3 regions of the Bradyrhizobium sp. Cp5.3 genome follow, and region 2 is predicted to be linked to each of the others. Evidence: predicted binding sites of a transcription regulator. Region 2 holds the regulator's gene; each other region holds the start of a gene.
The links. The regulator LexA, encoded in region 2, represses DNA repair genes until DNA is damaged. The targets are predictions, from matches to a motif close to TGTTCNNNNTGTGTTCNG.
Positions count from the first base shown of each region.

Region 1 (6,204 bases), on a different contig from region 2:
GGGAGATCTCGCCGACGGCTGCGGATGTGGTCGATTGCACCGCCTGTGACGCATTGGCGATGTCGTGATTGGCCGAGACCATCGTCTCGGCCGTCTTCTGCAGATGGTGAAACCGTTCCGACTGGCTCGAAACGCGGCTTGCAACCTCCTGGACGTTGCCGGCGATATCGGCAAGTTCCACGCCGAGACCGCCGATGCGGTCGGCGAGCTGGTCAATCAGACGTTCGGCCAGCGTCCGGTTGGAGCCGGTGTCCAGTACTGCAAGTTGTGCAACGGACATGTTCGCGAGTTCTCCAGTCAGAGCCGTTCGCCGGCCCGCGCGGCATTCCCATTCCAAGTTTAAAAGGTGATTCGCGCGTCGGCGTCTTGCCTGAGGGTGCACCAAGGGCGCGAATTGTCATCGCTCCCTGATTTTTTTGTTGGAGCATGATCTTTCGGAAGACCGCACTTCTACGGATCGTGCTCTAGAGTTTGTAGGCCGTCCTGAATCCGCCCCAGTGCCGGCCCTGCACGCGGATCGGGACATCGATCTCGCGCATCATCACCGTATTCCCGTTCCCCATGTCGCGCGCATAGCTCTGAATAAGATACGAGCGCAGGTTGCGCGCGGCGGCGAGCCCGGCCGGATCGTTGAAGATGCGCCGGTTGCGACTGTTGGCTGTGTTCCAGGCGACATCGCCCGGTCGCTGCGGGTGCGAATAGATCTTGTTGTGCACCGGCAGGAAGCCGTTGCGGTCGACCATGGCGCAGAACGCCATGCGCGGCTCCTTTGCCAGAAAGGCTTCCTGGAACGGCGGCAGTGCCCGGTCGGCCCAGTCCAGATATTTCGTGCGGTATTGTTGCGGATTGGTGCCGGCAATCTCCGCATAATCGGTGTCGAAGAGGTCATCGATCTTGACGTCACCGCGCGCGACCGCCTGCTCGAAGATCTTCGTCAGCGCGCTACCCGCTTCCATGGCACGGGTGACGAACTCGGTGTTCTCCTCGTGGATCGACCACATCCGGTCTTCGATCTTCTCGGCTAGCTCCGCATTAGGACCGACGAATTGCGCGCGGGCGCCGGCCTTGGATTGCTCAATCACGCGCAGGCGGCAGGCGCCGACGCCTTCGAGCGCGCCCTCGATCACCGCGTGCAGCGCAAGCCGTGCCGCGTCCGCGCCGCCGATCAGCACCGCATCCATCGCGATCTCGTAGACCGGCATCACGCCGCGCGCGCTTTCGAATTTGAGGTGGCAGGGAAGCCGCTCGGTCTTGCGGCGATCGTCATGCTCACTCTGGCTGAGCAGGACCGCGCAGCGCGACTTCAGCTTCTGTGCGAACGTGGTGACGGCCTTGCCGGCGCTGGCGACGCTCTCGCCATGGGTCTCGGCGGCCTTGGTCGCGGCGTCGATCTCGGCCGCGCTCTCGCCGACCGAGACGATGAATTGCGACGCGCTGGCGGCGTTGCCGGAGACCTCGCTGGTGGTCGCGTTCTGCTCCGCGACCGCGCCGTCGACGGTCTCGAACACCGGACGGATCGCCTCGATCGCCTGCGAGATGCGGTGCACCGCATCCGCTGAGCTGGCCGCGTCCTTCTGCAGCGCGTCGATCTTCTTCGTGATCTCTTCCGTCGCACTCTGGGTCTGCACCGCCAGCGCCTTGACCTCGGTGGCGACGACTGCAAAGCCTTTCCCCGCCGCGCCGGCGCGTGCAGCCTCGATCGTCGAGTTGAGCGCGAGCAGCGTCGTCTGCCTCGCGATCTGCGCGATCAGGTTGACGACATTGCCGATCGCGGCCGAGGACTCGCGCAGGCGGTCGACATTGGCGCGGGCCTCCTGCGCCGCCGCGCTGGCCTCGTCGGCGAGCTTTCCGGCGGCGCGGACCTGCGCGCCGATTCCCTGCGCGGATTGGGTGAACTTGTCGGCGGCCTCGGCGAAGGTGGATGCGGTCGACTGGGCGGCGTTGGTGCGTCCGGTCAGCGCATCGGTGCGCGCGCGGATGGTGGCAAGCGTCGCGGCGGTAGCCTCCGCACCGCCGGCGACCGAATTGGCGGCACGTTCGAGCTGGCGAATCATGGCGCCGAGCTCGAGTTCCAGCAGCTCCAGGATTTCGCGGGCCGAATCGCCCTCGGCGGCCTGGGACGTTTCTTGGGGCGGCTCGGAACGCGCAGCTAACGCCTCGGCCTGCGGGGCTGCCACAGGCGCGGACATATCCGGCTCACGCTTGCGAAATAATGCGAACGCCATCAGGTCACTCTTGTCGGTGGACGAGCGGACGCTATTTTCGCAAGCCGAAATGAAGTCAGGGTTAACAATGCCTCACCGTAAGGCACGTGCCCTTACGATGTTACCTTTAATCTGAGAGAACCCTTTCATTCCGGTGGGTTGGCGGCCTATAAGGCCGCGCTTTCCCCCTGATTGGCGGACGACGCAAGAGACCATTCGAAGAGACCAGCATGGCCGGACATTCCCAATTCAAGAACATCATGCACCGCAAGGGGCGGCAGGATGCCCAGAAGTCGAAGCTCTTCGGCAAGCTGGCGCGGGAAATCACCGTCGCGGCCAAGCTGGGCACGCCCGACCCCAACATGAACCCGCGCCTGCGCGCCGCCGTGATCGCCGCGCGCCAGGAGAACATGCCGAAGGACAATATCGAGCGCGCCATCAAGAAGGCACTCGGCAGCGACGGCGAGAACTATGACGAGATCCGCTACGAGGGGTATGGCCCCGGTGGCGTCGCCGTCATCGTCGAGGCGCTGACCGACAACCGCAACCGCGCGGCCTCCGACATCCGCTCCTTCTTCACCAAGTCGGGCGGCAATCTCGGCGAAACCGGCTCGGTCTCCTTCATGTTCGACCGCACCGGCATCATCGAATATGACCGCAGCGTTGCCTCCGACGACGCGGTGCTCGACGCCGCGATCGAGGCCGGCGCCGACGACGTGATCTCGAGCGAGAGCGGCCACGAGATCTACGCCTCGACCGAGAGCTACCGCGACGTCGCCAAGGCGCTGGAAGCCAAGTTCGGCGAGCCGCGCAAGGCCGCGCTGATCTGGAAGCCGCAGAACACGGTCTCGGTCGATGACGAGACCGGCGAGAAACTGCTCAAGCTGATGGACCTGCTCAACGAGCATGACGACGTCCAGAACGTCTACGCCAATTTCGAGGTGTCGGACGCGCTGATGGCGAAGATGGGCGGCTGAGCCTCATTCTCCCTGTCGTCGCCCGGTCTTGACCGGGCGACCCAGTATTCCAGAGACGCCAGCGAGATACGGAGAAGCCGCGGCGTACTGGATACGCCGCCTTCGCGGGGTATGACGCCGTGGCGGGCAGCGCAGGGCACTCAACCACGAGAGACCATACTTCCCCTGTTACTTCCGTTCTGTTTCTGTTTCCCCCGCAGCAGTCAGCCGCTATCACTGGCCGATGACCGCGCTCCCGATTCGCCAGCCCGTCCGTATCATCGGCATCGACCCTGGCCTCCGCCGCACCGGCTGGGGCGTGATCGAGGCAGAGGGCAATCGTCTCATCTACGTCGCCTGTGGCTCGGTGGAACCGCCGGACGATTTGCCGCTGTCGAGCCGGCTGCTCGCGATCCATGAGGGGCTCGCGGCGGTCCTGTCCGATCACAAGCCGATGGAAGCCGCCGTCGAGCAGACTTTTGTGAACAAGGACGGCGTTGCGACGCTGAAACTCGGCCAGGCCCGCGGCGTCGCCATGCTGGCGCCCGCGATGTTCGGTATCACCGTCGCCGAATACGCGCCGAACCAGGTCAAGAAGACGGTGGTCGGCGCCGGTCACGCCGACAAGCACCAGATCGCGATAATGTTGAAGATATTGCTGCCGAAAGCCGAGCCGCCGTCCGCGGATGCCGCCGACGCGCTCGCCATCGCCATCACCCACGCCCATCACCGCCAGAGCACGGCGCTAAGGCTGAAGGTGGCGGGGCTATGATCGGCAAGCTCAAGGGTCTGATCGATTCCTACGGCGAGGATTTCGTCATCCTCGACGTCGGCGGTGTCGGCTATCAGGTGCATTGCTCGACGCGCACGCTGCAGCATTTGCCGTCACCGGGCGAGGCCGCCGTGCTGTCGATCGAGACCTATGTCCGCGAGGACCAGATCAAATTGTTCGGCTTCCGCACCGACCAGGAGCGCGAATGGTTCCGCCTGCTCCAGACCGTGCAGGGCGTCGGCGCCAAGGTCGCGCTCGCGGTGCTCGGCACGCTGCCGCCTTCCGATCTCGCCAACGCCATTGCGCTGCGCGACAAGGCCGCGGTGTCGCGCACGCCGGGCGTCGGCCCCAAGGTCGCCGAGCGCATCGTCACCGAATTGAAGGACAAGGCGCCGGCCTTTGCCAATGTCGATCCGCACGTCGTGCATCTCGCCGGCGCCGTCGACGACCAGCGCGCGCCGCGCCCGGTGGCGGACGCGATCTCCGCGCTGGTCAATCTCGGCTACGGCCAGCCGCAGGCTGCCGCTGCCATCGCAACGGCCTCGCGCAGCGCCGGTGAGCATGCCGAGACGGCGCAGCTCATTCGCCTCGGCTTGAAGGAGCTCGCGAAGTGAGCGACCCCAAGGCGTCCCGCATGGTCTCGTCCGAACGCCGCAGTGACGATGTCGGCGACACCGCACTGCGCCCGCAGTCGCTGTCCGACTTCGTCGGCCAGCAGCAGGCGCGCAAGAACCTCTCGATCTTCATCGAGGCGGCGCGCAAGCGCGGCGAGGCACTGGACCATGTGCTGTTTGTCGGTCCCCCTGGTCTCGGCAAGACCACGCTGGCGCAGATCGTGGCGAAGGAGCTCGGCGTCGGCTTTCGCGCCACATCAGGCCCCGTGATCGCCAAGGCCGGCGATCTCGCGGCGCTGCTGACCAATCTCGAAGAGCGCGACGTGCTCTTCATCGATGAAATTCATCGGTTGAGTCCCGCAGTGGAAGAAGTGCTCTATCCCGCGATGGAGGATTTTCAGCTCGACCTGATCATCGGCGAGGGCCCCGCGGCGCGCTCGGTCAAGATCGAGCTCTCGAAGTTCACGCTCGTCGGCGCCACCACGCGCGCTGGCCTTCTGACAAATCCCTTGCGCGACCGCTTCGGCATTCCGGTGCGGCTCAATTTCTATACGATCGAGGAATTGGAAAGCATCGTCACCCGCGGCGCGCGCGTGCTCAATGTCGGCATGAGCGCGGACGGCGCCAACGAGATCGCGCGCCGCGCCCGCGGCACGCCGCGCATCGCCGGCCGCCTCTTGCGCCGCGTGCGCGATTTCGCCTCGGCGGCGAATGCCGACGAGATCGACCGCAAGATCGCCGACCATGCGCTCAGCGCGCTCGAGGTTGACGCTGCAGGCCTGGACGCCATGGATCGCCGCTACCTCACGACCATCGCGCTGAACTATGGCGGCGGTCCGGTCGGCGTCGAGACGATGGCGGCGGCGCTGTCCGAGCCGCGCGACGCGATCGAGGACATCATCGAGCCCTATCTGATCCAGTGCGGCTATCTGCAGCGCACCCCGCGCGGCCGGCTGCTGACCTCGCATGCGTTCCGCCACCTCGGCCTCACTGAGCCCAACCGCGATCCGGCACAGTTTGGCCTGTTCGGCAGCGACCAGGCCGAGGACGACTGACTGCCACAGTCGGTGAACCCACCGGTTCCCACCTGTCACTAATGCGGACGCGCGGCGATCGGGGTCGCCGCTCGCGCACATTGGCAAGGGAGTGGGAAGGAATGGGGCTGACGGACAACGCGACATTGCTGGAGGCCATCGCGGCCGTGCCGCAACTGCGCACGCCCGACGAGACCGAGGCGTTTCTCGATCCGATGCCGCTCGGCGAACTGGCGTCGATGTGGTGCGCGCTGCAGCGCGTCAGCCGGCGCGACCAGGTCGGCAGTATCTGGGCCATCAAACTCTACTTCGATCATCTGCCGCATCGCAGGCCCCAAGGCGCGCTCGATCTCGTGCTGGAGGTTCTCAAGACGGAAGCCGACAAGCAGACGGTGATGCAGCTCAACGACAAGTTCCTGCTGGCGCTGTTCTACGCGCATGGCGCTGAGGTGATCGCGCGCATCGAGCAGGAGGCGGAGCGCAATGCGCGCCTGCGCTGGCTGCTCGGCGGCGTGCATTTCGCGCAAGATGATCCCGTGATGTCGCGTGTCGCAAAAATCGCCGACGAGCAAGCGTGGCGGGCCGATCACATCGCGCAGCGCACGCCGCGCGAGCCGCTCGACT
Region 1 covers NZ_AUFA01000019.1:20,170-26,373, reverse strand. Annotated here, with positions in the region: gene K289_RS0123955 (methyl-accepting chemotaxis protein) at 1-280, opposite strand, end outside; gene K289_RS0123950 (methyl-accepting chemotaxis protein) at 465-2,225, opposite strand; gene K289_RS0123945 (YebC/PmpR family DNA-binding transcriptional regulator) at 2,435-3,181, shown strand; gene ruvC (crossover junction endodeoxyribonuclease RuvC) at 3,405-3,932, shown strand; gene ruvA (Holliday junction branch migration protein RuvA) at 3,929-4,546, shown strand; gene ruvB (Holliday junction branch migration DNA helicase RuvB) at 4,567-5,601, shown strand; gene K289_RS0123925 (DUF6869 domain-containing protein) at 5,703-6,204, shown strand, end outside.
Region 1: ruvC (crossover junction endodeoxyribonuclease RuvC) is a predicted target of LexA. The motif match lies at 3,357-3,374, and genes of this name have one in related genera.

Region 2 (6,204 bases):
CGCGACGAATTCACCCGCAGCGACTTCTACAATGAATGGTGGCAGCCGGCCGGATTCGACGCCGAGCCGCTGACGACCAATCTGCTGGTCGATCATAACGCCACAGGCATTCTGACCAGTCACCGGCCGTCCAACCTGCCATCCTATGACGGCAAGGCACGACGGCTGTTTGCGACCCTGGCGCAGCACCTCGTGCGCGCGGTTGCCTTCCAGCGGCACACGCACCAGCTCGACATCACCGGCCGCGCGGCGCTGGCGGGCCTCGACGAACTCGATCAGGGGTTCGTGCTCGCGGACGCTCAGGCACGTCCGGTATTCGTCAATCGCCGCGCGCGTGAACTGCTCGACGTCGCCGATAGCGTCGTGCTCGAGGCGGGCGCGCTGAGCGCCGTCAACAGCGAAGACGGCCGCCGTCTGCGGACGCTGATCGGTTCGTGCAGCCTCGACAATCCTGTTCGCATCGGCGGCGAGATGAGCCTGCGCCGGCCGCCCGGCCGCATGCCGCTGCACGTGCAGGTGACGCCGGTCGGCAGCGATTGGACGGAGAGCGCCGTGCCGCTCGCCTCCGGCTGGCGCTCGAGCGCGATGCTGCTCATCACCGACCCCGAGCCCAATGCGCGGGCAAGACTCGAGGCGTTGCGCGAGCGCTACGGCCTCACCCGCGCCGAAGCCGCGTTCGCGCTCGAGATTGTGAAGGGCGACGGCCGCAAGACCACGGCCGAGCGGCTCGGCATCACCGATGGAACCGCACGCAGCCACCTGTCGAGGATTTTTGATAAGACCGGCGTGAGTCGGCAGGCCGAGTTGGTGCGGCTCTTGCTGCAGAAATAGATTTCCCGCCTGGTCAACATCGCAGGGACGTGCGCGTGACCTGCGCTTCCGGAGCCCTTTTGCTTCGGCCCCTCCACTCGGCTAGAACCTTGCCGACCAGTCCTTCGATTTGTAGCGGGAGTTCGCCGTGGCCCTCATGCCGGTTTCCGATGCGCTTGCCGCCGTACTCGCGGGTGCAGAGCCTCTGGCCGAGGAAACGATCGCGCTCGACGATGCCTTCCATCGCGTGCTCGCGCGCGATGTTGCGGCCCGGCGTACGCAGCCGCCGCAGGCGATGTCGGCGATGGACGGCTACGCCGTGCGCGCGAGCGATGTGGCCAATGTCGACACGCAGCTCTCCGTGATCGGCGAGGTCGCCGCGGGCCGGCCGTTCGCGGGGACGGTGGGCGCCGGCGAAGCGGTGCGGATCTTCACCGGTGGCGTCGTTCCCGATGGCGCGGACGCCGTCGTGATCCAGGAGGATACGGTCGCTGAGGGCAAGCGCGTCACGATCAAGGAGGCCGCCATTGCCGGCCGGCACATCCGCCCCGCCGGCGTCGATTTTCGCGAGGGCGACGTGCTGCTGCGGAAGGGAACCCGCCTCACCGAGCGCGACCTCGCGCTCGCCGCCGGCATGAACCATCCCCGCCTTCCCATCCGCCGCCGTCCGAAGGTCGCGATCCTCGCGACCGGCGATGAGCTGGTGATGCCGGGCTCGACGCCCGGGCCCGGCCAGATCGTCTACTCCAACGGCTACGCCCTCCACGCGCTCGCCCGCAGCGAAGGCGCCGAAACGATCGACCTTGGGGTCGTCGCCGATACCCTGGAGGCCACCACTGCCGGTATCCGCCGCGGGCGCGAGAGTGGCGCCGACATCCTGCTGACGACCGGCGGCGCCTCGGTCGGCGACCACGACCTGGTCCAGCAGGCGCTCAAGGCCGAGGGCATCTCGATGTCGTTCTGGAAGATCGCGATGCGGCCGGGCAAGCCGATGATGCACGGTCATCTCGGCGCGATGCGCGTGATCGGCCTGCCCGGCAATCCCGTGTCATCCTACGTTTGCGGCTTCCTGTTCGCGGTGCCGCTGATTCGCGCGCTTGCCGGCCGCGCAGTGATTCACCACCGCCGCGAGCGCGCCGTGCTCGGCCGCGACCTCAGTGCCAACGACATGCGCGAGGACTATCTTCGCGCGCGCCTCGAAGTGCGCGACGACGGCACGCTGGTTGCGCTGCCCGTCAACCATCAGGACTCCTCGCTGCTTGCGAATCTCGCTGCGGCACAGGTACTTCTCGTGCGGCCGCCATTCGCGCCGAAGGCCGACGCCGGCGCGCCTTGCGAGGTGTTGCGGCTGCCCGGTTGAACGCAACGGCGACACGTGTTCCGCGAACTTTGTCGCGTTCACGGTAAATTAAGCAGTTGCGGAACACATATCGAACATATAGTGTCCGTTCATGATTTGTTTCGAGCATCTAGCGGCTTGCCGCTGAATTCAGCGTCTCGGAATCGAACGACATCAACCGGGGGATTTGGTCGAGATGTTAACGCGCAAACAATACGAGCTTCTGCGGTTCATCAGCGAGCGTCTGAAGGAAAGCGGCGTGCCGCCCTCCTTCGACGAGATGAAGGACGCGCTCGACCTGCGCTCGAAGTCCGGTATCCATCGCCTGATCACCGCGCTCGAGGAGCGCGGCTTCATCCGGCGCCTGCCCAATCGCGCCCGCGCCATCGAAGTGATCAAGCTACCGGAGCTCCAGGCTGCCGCCGGAAGCCGGCGCGGCTTCACGCCCAGCGTCATCGAAGGCAATCTCGGCAAGGTGCGTGGCTCCAGTGCACCGGTGGACGAAGGCGAGCGTCCGGTCGCAGTGCCGGTGATGGGCCGCATCGCGGCCGGTACGCCGATCGAGGCCTTGCAGACCCGCAGCCACACCATCAGCGTACCGCCGGACATGCTCGGCTCGGGCGAGCACTACGCGCTCGAAGTGCGCGGCGATTCGATGGTTGAGGCCGGCATCCTCGACGGCGACATGGCGCTGATCCAGCGCAACGAGACCGCCGATACCGGCGACATCGTGGTTGCCCTGATCGACGACGAGGAAGCGACGCTGAAGCGCTTTCGCCGCCGCGGCGCCTCGATCGCGCTCGAGCCCGCCAATGCCGCCTATGAGGTGCGCATCCTGCCGCCGAACCGCGTGAAAATTCAGGGCAAGCTGATCGGTCTGTACCGGAAGTACTGAGCGCATGCGGCGGAGCCGTGAGCCGATGCTCGTCGTGCGGAGCAACTGATCTCCGCCGCGTGTAGTGCGGCGCCGATGAATCCAGGAATGATGTCGACAAGCGCAGCATAAAAGAATTCACAGGAGCGCGCTTTGTTCCAAACGCTCTTGATGAACGTGGAAAAGATAAAGTGATCGGCAGGTCTGCACACAAGTCGCAGATTTGCCCTCAACATCGCATATCATCGTAGCCTTCCTGATAGAGGCCTGGGCCTCCGGGGGCACGGGTCGCTATCTCTGATGAGGAGCACTTGCGATGTGTGACTACAGTCTGCATGCCGTCGCGACCCGTCCCGCCCAGGTCGGTGAGACGATCGTCACGACAACCTTCCGCGGCACCTCGACACGCGGCTTCGCTTCGGAAGCCGATCTCTCGGTCGCGGTCTGCCTGCTGCCGGGGACGGAGCTCGCCTTCGCCGACAATGTCCGCTACGACAATCGCTGGATCTGGACGCGCACCATCAACTCCCGCGTCGGCAAGTTCGGCAAGGTCGATCCGCACATTCCGGACCGCCATCATGATGCGATCGAATTCCCGGACGGCAAGTATGTGCTGGTGACGCAGCTCGTCGAATGCCAGCGCGCAACCGTGCTGCAATTGCCGGTGACCCAGCCGGTCGGTGAGCACAAGCCGCAAGTGGCCGCCGATAGGCCGCAGCCGACCGTGACACGCCTGCCGATCGGCTGACACGATCGATTTCAGTCCTCGGCCTGAAGGTCGGCCTCCGACGGCGTTGCGTCCCTGGAGCGCGGTGTGGCCGGCCGTGGCGCGAGATTTGATTCATAATAACCATCGCCGGCGGCGGCCGGCGACCAGGGGCGGTTTGCGCCCCTCGCCCTCACCGCCTGCACCGCAAAGCCGTCGCCGCGACGCATGAGCGCCAGCCCGCCCTGTCCTGCCAGACGATCCCGGTCGACCACCATCGCCGCGCAATCGGGCGGCGCGGGCCGTGCCGTCACCACCAGCGCGGCCCGGCTGCAATCATCGGACAGCGCGTCGGCGCGCAGCGCCAGGGCGATCAGGCGCCCGTCGGCGAGCGGGGTCACGCATCCGGCCTCGTCGCATGACACGCCGCTGCCGAGCGAGGCGTCACCGGCGCTGCGTGGATCGGCATCGGCCGCAAGCCACTCCTTCGCGAGAAACGCATCCTTGTTCGCCGCGATCAGATGCAGGCGACCGTCGCCGGCGCGCACTGCAATGGTACGCCCGTCGCCGGCGATCAGGATATCCGGCTGGCGCACGGACACCGCCCAGACGATCGCAATGAACAGCACGAGGGCACCGGACCAGCGTAAGGGCGTACGCAGCAGCCCCATCAGGATGATACCGATGCTCGCCGCGACCAATGGCGCGTTGCCGAAGGCGGCAATGCCGCCGACCGCGCCCGGGAGGTTCGCAACCCACTGCGTGACGGCGATCATCCAGTCGATGCCGACACCCATCAGCCACCAGAACACGCCGTCGAGCCCGAACGGCGCAGCGACCAATCCCAACAGCCCGGCCGGCATCACCAGCGCCGAAACCACCGGCATCGCCGCAAGGTTTGCGAGCACGCCGAACGGCGTGACACGGTGGAAGTGGAAGGCGGCATAGGGCGTGGTCGCAAGCCCCGCGATGAGCGAGGCCAGGAACAGCATCGCGAGCTCGCGGCCGCCCCACAGCGCGATGCGCGCCGTCGTCGAATGATCGGGCGAGGCGAACAGGTTCGGCATGCCGATCTGTACCAGCGCTACCAGCCCGAGCGTTGCCGCGAACGACATTTGAAAACTGGGGTGAACCAGCGCTTCCGGCGCGACCGCGAGCACGATCAGGGCAGCCACTGCAAGCGTCCGGAAGGTAATGGCACGGCGATCGACCATCACCGCGATCAGCACCACTGCGGTCATGAAAAACGATCTTTGCGTGGCGACCTCCGCGCCGGACAGCAAGAGATAGAACGCCGCGGCGACGAGCGCGGCAGCGGCCGACCATTTCTTGATCGGAAAGCTGACGGCGAGGCCCGGGATCAAAGCGAGCAGCGCGCGAACCGCAAAGAAGACGACGCCGGCGACCACCGCCATGTGGTAGCCCGAGATCGAGAGCACATGGCCGAGCCCCGAGATGAACATGGCGTCATTCACGGGCGAGGTGATCGCATCGCGCCGGCCGGTGAGCAGCGCCGTGGCGATCGCGCGCTTGTCGCCATCGAGCGTGGCGCGGATGCGCGCATCGATGGCGTCACGCAGGCCTTGCATGAACGCAGCGTAGCGCAGCCGCAAACCTCCACTGTCGGGCGGCGTCGAGGTCGCGATCGCGCCCATCACGAAACCGGAAGCGCCGATGCCCTGAAAGAACATGTCGCGGGAGAAATCGTAGCTGCCGGGGCGCAGCGGCGAGAGCGGCGGCATCAGCCGCGCCTTCAACTGCACGAAGCTGCCGACCTCAGGCGCCGTGCCCTTGCGCACCGAGAGGCGGACGCGCTCGAGCGCGACGTCGCTGCGCTGCGCCTCCATGCTGGTGACGCGCAGCACGAAACGGTCGGTGCGCTCGCGGATGTCACGGGTCTCGACGAAGCCGGTCAGCGACACCGAATAGAGGGGCTTTGCCAGCACGGTGTGCGCAATGCGCGCGGTCTTCCAGGTCGCCATGGCAAAGCCGGCCGCTATGGCGGCGACCATGATCGCCACGACAAACAGCCGGCTCCGCCGCAACAGAACGGCGCCGACTGTCAGCAGCAGCGCCACGGTGGCGGCAACCGAGAGCACCGGCTCGTGGTCGGCGGCGAAATAGAGCGCGATGCCGGTGCCGAAGGCCACCGGCACCCACGGCAACAGCCGCCCCGCGCCCGCTTCGGCACGCACCCAGGCCTGCAATGTGTCCGCAAGTGACGACCAGAGGCCGAGGCCCGCCGGCACCAGGCCGCCGGCGGGTGCGGCGCGGCCAATTGGCCAAGTCCCGGCTACTCCTTGGGAGCGCACTGGCCGGCCCGGCTCCGCCATTCCCTGCACCTTACGATACGCGACGGGTGCGGAGGCTACCGGAACGTGCAGGCGAGCGAATAGGGTACAGATCAGGAACGAGCGAGACGGGCGCTACTTTTCCTCTTCCATCGTCACGGCGACCGCCGCCTTGGCGGAGAGC
Region 2 covers NZ_AUFA01000003.1:200,994-207,197, reverse strand. Annotated here, with positions in the region: gene K289_RS0106275 (helix-turn-helix transcriptional regulator) at 1-831, shown strand, start outside; gene glp (gephyrin-like molybdotransferase Glp) at 959-2,170, shown strand; gene lexA (transcriptional repressor LexA) at 2,346-3,044, shown strand; gene K289_RS51420 (hypothetical protein) at 3,340-3,771, shown strand; gene K289_RS0106255 (ComEC/Rec2 family competence protein) at 3,783-6,062, opposite strand; gene K289_RS0106250 (DUF2171 domain-containing protein) at 6,156-6,204, opposite strand, start outside.

Region 3 (6,204 bases), on a different contig from region 2:
CAGATGGTTACGGGCGAGGGCTCCGGCTTCTTCATTTCGGCTGACGGTTACGCGGTGACCAACAACCACGTCGTCGACCATGCCCAATCCGTGCAAGTGACGACGGATGACGGCACGATCTACACCGCGAAGGTGGTCGGCACCGATCCGAAGACCGACCTGGCGCTGATCAAGGTTGAAGGCAAGAAGGACTTTGCGTTCGTCAAATTCTCCGACCAGAAGCCGCGGATCGGCGACTGGGTGGTCGCGGTCGGCAATCCCTTCGGCCTCGGTGGCACCGTGACCGCCGGCATCGTCTCGGCCAGCGGCCGCGACATCGGCAACGGTCCCTATGACGACTACATTCAGATCGACGCGCCGATCAACAAGGGCAATTCCGGCGGTCCGGCGTTCGACATGAACGGCAACGTGATCGGCGTGAACACCGCGATCTTCTCGCCCTCCGGCGGCTCGGTCGGCATCGGTTTCGACATTCCGGCGGCGACAGCAAAGCTCGTTGTTGCCCAGCTGAAGGACAAGGGCTCGGTCACCCGTGGCTGGCTCGGCGTGCAGGTCCAGCCGGTAAACGCTGATATCGCCGACAGCCTCGGCCTGAAGGAGGCGAGGGGTGCGATCGTCGACAATCCGCAGGACGGCAGCCCCGCGGCGAAGGCGGGCATCGAGGCGGGCGACGTCATCACCGCCGTCAACGGCACTGCGGTCAAGGACTCCCGCGACCTCGCCCGCACTATCGGCACGATGGCGCCGGGCAGCTCGGTGAAGCTCGACGTCTGGCACAAGGGTGAGAGCAAGACGGTGACTGTCGCGCTCGGCGAGCTGCCGAATGAGCGGCAGGCCAAGGCCACCGAGGGCAAGGTGCAGCCGGACGCCGGCACGCCGCGCCTCGGTCTCAGCCTGGCGCCGGCCGGCGACGTGCAGGGTGCGGGCCAGAAGGGCGTCGTCGTCACCGAGGTCGACCCGCAGGGTCCGGCTGCGCAGCGCGGTATCCAGACCGGCGACGTCATTCTCAATGTCGGCGGCAAGGCGGTCACCAATGCTGGCGACGTCCGCTCGGAGCTGATGCAGGCGAAATCGTCCGGCAAGCGCAGCGTGCTGCTGCAGGTGAAGAGCGCCGACGCCACTCGGTTCGTCGCCGTGCCGCTCGCCTGAGCCCGGACGCCTTCGATCGCAAATCAAAAAGGCGGCCAGCGGGCCGCCTTTTTCACGCTCCGCTGCGACATACACTAAGGAGGCCGATAACATTCTCGTTAACGGCAGCAATAGTGACGGGTTTGTCTGAAAAAGCCGCGTTCACGCGGCAGTCTTGTGGGAGTTGCGTCCCGGCGGCAATGGCGCTGCCGCGACGGTTGCAAGAGTGGAACTTCAACCACCCGGCCGGTGGCCGGGAGTTCGCATTTGATCGGTGCCGACATGGATCGATTGAAGCTCTCGCGGAGAAGCGCGCTGCTCGTGGTGCCGTTCGTGCTCTACAGCCGAAGCGCCCTGGGGCGTGACGACGGCCGCTACTCCAATTCTCCGCTCAAGCCGTGGTTCGACAGCTTGCGCAGCCATCTCGGTCCCTGTTGCTCGGATGCTGATGGCGTCGCCGTCGCCGATCCCGACTGGGAATCGCACAATGGACACTATCGGGTGCGGCTCGATGGGCAATGGGTCGAGGTGCCGGACGAGGCGGTGATCACCGAACCAAACCTTGCCGGCCGCACCATGGTGTGGCCGGTCAAGACTGCCTTCGGTATCTCGATTCGCTGCTTCATGCCGGGCAGCATGATCTGAGAACACGATCTGAGTGATTGTCGATCTTCGGCAAGGCGCGCCCCGCCTGCGCGCCTTGCCGAATCTCGTCGTAGCGTTAGCGCTTCTTCTTCGATGACTTTCGCTTCTTCGACGCCTTCTTCGTGGCCTTCTTCTTCGGTACCTTCTTGCCCTTCTTGCGTGCCTTCGACAGTCCGATCGCGATTGCCTGCTTGCGGCTCTTCACGCGTCCGCCACGACCGCCGCGGCCGCTCTTCGCGGTGCCCTTCTTGTAGCGCCGCATCTCGCTTTCGACGTCTTTGCCGGAGCTGCGCGAATAGCGCCGTTTCTTTGCTTTCCGTGCCATGCATGTTCTCCGTCGGCCGATGGAGAACCGTTCGCGACAGGCATGGTTCCGAAGGCCCGCGCGAGGCGGCGACGACGGCAAGCTGTCTAGAAGGAATTCGCCAGCTCGATCTCCGCCTCCAGCGCCTGGATGCGCTGTGCCGCTTCGGTGAAGGACAGGTCGCGCGCATATTGCGCGGGCTGGTAGGCTTCTTCGCTCAGCCGCTTCAGCTTGAGCCCTTGCGCGCGCGTCATCTGCTCTGCGAGCAAGACCTTGGCATCGTATTTACCTTGAAGTTGCATGTCGGTGCTCCATCCTGAAATCGTGACTTGACTATATGTTCTTATTTTGTTCTAACAAGCCATGGACAACAGAATTAATGAAATTCGACGCAAAATCAGTGCCTTGAGGCTTGAGATGGCCGACGTCGAGGCGTCCGTTCGCGACCTCCTCAATCGCGACCGCGACTGCACCGGACGTGCGCTCGAGCAGATGGGACTGCGGCGGAAGATCAACCTCTTGATCGGCGAATGGAAGGCGGCGGGCGGCGGCGATGTGCTGCCTGATATCGCCGATCGGATGCGTCTTCGCCCCGCGAAGAAGGACGGCAAACCGGCGCGCCCCATCGCGCGCTGCTAAAGACTTTCGGAGGCGCGCCGTGGACGAAGACCCGGATACGTACCGGATTCTGAAATTGCGCGCCGAGATCCTCGAACTGGGCTCCGCCATCCGCCAATTGCGGCGCGAGGGCCTGGATCATGCGGCGGCACAGCTCCTGATCTCGCGCAAGCGGGCGCAACTCGAGCAGCTCGTCAAGGCACCCGAGCGGCGACCGGCTTAACATCACTGACATCCGACGCAGCTAAAGCGTGCGCGCAATGCGACACGCCGGAGTTCGCCGATGTCGGATGCCGACATGACCGCCTTGCTGCACAAGGTTCTTGATGAAGTCTGTGCCGACGTTCCCGCGTCCGAGACAGCGACCCGCGAGCGCGTTGCCGCGAGATTGCGCGAAGCCGCGCGACGGGATGATTGCTCGGTCGAGGATTTGAAGCGGGCCGGGTGCGATGCGCTGTGCCGCGCACCGACGATGTGGCCCTAAAACGAGTGTCGCTCGAATATCAGATCGAGAAAGGCCCCGCGATCGCGAGGCCTTTGCATGAGGCGTGTACCGCCTATTTGCTCATGCTGCCGCCTTGGTTCGTTCCGGGGCCGGCATTGCCTTGGCTCGATGGGTTTGCGGGTCCGCTGGATTTCGTGTTGGCTCCCGTCGTCTGCGATGACGTCGTCGATGATTGATGTTTCGCTTTATGCGATTTGGCCTGCGCGGCGAAGGGCGCGGCGGCGACGCCGATTGCCAACATCATGGCGAGAGCGAGCTTGGTCGTCTTCATGTGCGGGAACTCCCTGAGTTAGATTGACGCAGGCAGCCAACCGCGTCTCCCGGCAGGAGTTCCGAACAAAGCGCGTTGCGGACCTCGCACGCGCTTCAAAATTCCTTGTCCTCGGCGAGGATGAATACGGCGCCCGTCAAAGCGGCGCCGATCGCAAATGTCGTCACCAGCGTGACCACGAAGACGAAAATCGCCGGACTTCCGCCGTTATTGAGCAGGGTGGCGACTGCCGGGTTCACCAATGTGAGGATCAGGCCGAAGAGCAGTCCCAGCGCAGCGCCCATCATCGCATGCGTCATCACCTTGATGATACCGGTGCGGGAGATCAGGCCGGACGGCTTTTTCTGTGTACGCATGGAACCGCCCCATGAACAGCATGGAAACGCGGTTGATGACCTTCGGGTTCCCCGCGCATGAACGAATTGTCACGCCGGGCTTCATCCGACGTTCATGCCGGGCCTGCGAGGATGCCGCGGAGAAGGAAAAGGGACATGTGATCATGGGAAAGGTCGTCTTTCTTTATCGCTCGCTGGCCTATCGCAACGCGGCGGCCGAAATGCTGCGCAAGGCGCGCAACCTGCCGCGTGGCGCGGAGCGGCGCGCGGCCAGGCGTTATGCAAAGGCGTTGCGCGATCTCGCTCAAACCGAAGCATGGCTGGAGGGACGAGTCGCCGACGAACCGCGTCCGGTGCAGCAAATGAGGACGGCGGCTTCGCGCTAACCCGACGCGCGCTGAAGCTCGCCGGAGGAGGCCGCCTCGAATTTGGCGGGTGAGGTCGACGTCGTGGCCTTCCGCGTCAGCGGCACTTCCAATCGACACAGCAGGCCTTCCGCACGCCAATCGAACTTCGCCTGCCCGCCGAGCTGGGATTCGATGCTGGCGAGCAGGCTCCTCGTGCCGAAGCCGCGAGATTTCGGCGTTCTGACTAGCGGGCCGCCGGATTCCTCCCAGCTCAAGGAGAGGACGTCGTTTTCGGTCTGCCAGCCGATCGTGAGCCGTCCTGCACGCGTCGAGAGCGCGCCATATTTCGCCGAATTGGTGAAGAGCTCGTGCAGCGCCAGCGCAAGCGTCTGAGCCGTCGCCGGCGCAAGCTGAACCTCGGGACCGGCGAGTCTGATCTGACCGCCGAGCGAATAGGGCGCGAGTTCCTCCTCGATCAGCTTGGAGAGCTCGGCGCCCTGCCAGCTCGACAGCGACAGAATGGTGTGGACGCGCGCCAGCGCGTTGATGCGCCCCTCGACCGCGTTGACGTAGGTCTTGACGCTGTCGGCGCGGGTGAGGCGGACGATCGATTGCGCCAGCGCCAGCGCATTCTTGGCGCGATGATCGACCTCCCGCGCCAGCAGATTCTGCCGTTCCTCGGCGCGCTTGCGTTCGGTGATGTCGACGGTGACGCCGCTCACCCGAACCACGCGGCCGCTTGGGTCCACCGTCGCGGCCGCAGTGCCGACGCACCAACGCACCTCGCCGTCGGGCCGGCTGATGCGGAACTCACCCTCATAGGCCCGCGCGCCGGTATTGAATGCTGCGATCGCCGCTCGGAACTGGTCGACGTCGTCAGGGTGCAGCAAGGCCTGGATGTTCGCCGAGCTGACGCTGAACGTTTCTGGCGTCACGCCGAAGATGCGGTATTGGCCTTCATCCCACATCCAGTCGCCGTTGATCCAGTCCCAGTCCCAGGATCCCATCTTGCCGGCGGCGATCGCCATGCTGCGCCGCTCCTCGCTCTCGCGCAGCTTTGCCGTGGAATTCTCCAGCTCGGCCGTGCGGGCGCGAACCCGGTCCTCGAGTTCCTGGTTCAACCGTTCGAGCTCGCGCGTCTTGCGGTAAAGCTCGGCAAACACCTTGATCTTCGCGCGCAGCACCTCCGGCACGACCGGCACCGGCACGTAGTCGACCGCGCCCATCTCATAGCCGCGCAACCGGTCGATGTCGGAGACCTGGATCGCCGAGATGAAGATCATCGCGGTCTTCTGGAAGCGCGGATGTTCCCGGATCATGGCGGCAAGCTCGAAACCGTCGAGCTCGGGCATGCAAACGTCGACCAGGATCACCGCGATCTCGGTCTTCAGCAGGACCTCCAGCGCATCGCGCCCCGACGAGGCGATCACCAGGTTCTCACCGAGATCCTTCAGGATCACCTCATAGGCAAGCAGCTTGGCCGGCTGGTCGTCGACAAGGAGGATATTGACCTTTTCGTGGTCCATTCGCGGATCCCACTCAGCGATGCAGCCACATGCGGATCGCAAGCAGCAACTGATCGGTGTTGACGGGTTTGGCGAGATAGTCGGACGCGCCCGCTTCCAGACATTTCTCCCGGTCGCCCTTCATCGCCTTCGCAGTGAGCGCGATGATCGGCAGGCGCGCAAAGGCCGGGTTCTCCCGGATCACGCCGATGGTCTGATACCCATCCATCTGCGGCATCATGATGTCCATCAGCACGATCGCGATCTCCGGATTGGACTCGACCAGCGCCACCGCCTCACGGCCGGTGGTTGCGGTCAGCACCTTCATGCCGCGCCGTTCCAGCACGCTCGACAGCGCGAAGATGTTGCGTGCATCGTCGTCGACGAGCAGCGCGGTCTTGCCGATCAGATCCTCGTCGGAACTGTTCAGCTTCTCGAGCATCCGCTGTTTCTCGGTCGGAAGTTCCGTGATCACGCGATGCAGGAACAGCGCGGTTTCGTCGAGCAGGCGTTCCGGCGACTCCACGCCCTTGACCACGATGCTGC
Region 3 covers NZ_AUFA01000018.1:21,060-27,263, reverse strand. Annotated here, with positions in the region: gene K289_RS0123200 (Do family serine endopeptidase) at 1-1,149, shown strand, start outside; gene K289_RS0123195 (hypothetical protein) at 1,396-1,773, shown strand; gene K289_RS44925 (DUF6496 domain-containing protein) at 1,850-2,098, opposite strand; gene K289_RS0123185 (DUF3072 domain-containing protein) at 2,185-2,379, opposite strand; gene K289_RS0123180 (hypothetical protein) at 2,495-2,716, shown strand; gene K289_RS0123175 (hypothetical protein) at 2,736-2,918, shown strand; gene K289_RS0123170 (hypothetical protein) at 2,979-3,179, shown strand; gene K289_RS0123165 (hypothetical protein) at 3,253-3,471, opposite strand; gene K289_RS0123160 (hypothetical protein) at 3,567-3,827, opposite strand; gene K289_RS52400 (hypothetical protein) at 3,839-4,192, shown strand; gene K289_RS0123150 (HWE histidine kinase domain-containing protein) at 4,189-5,679, opposite strand; gene K289_RS0123145 (HAMP domain-containing protein) at 5,693-6,204, opposite strand, start outside.
Region 3: K289_RS0123185 (DUF3072 domain-containing protein) is a predicted target of LexA. The motif match lies at 2,416-2,433, and genes of this name have one in related genera.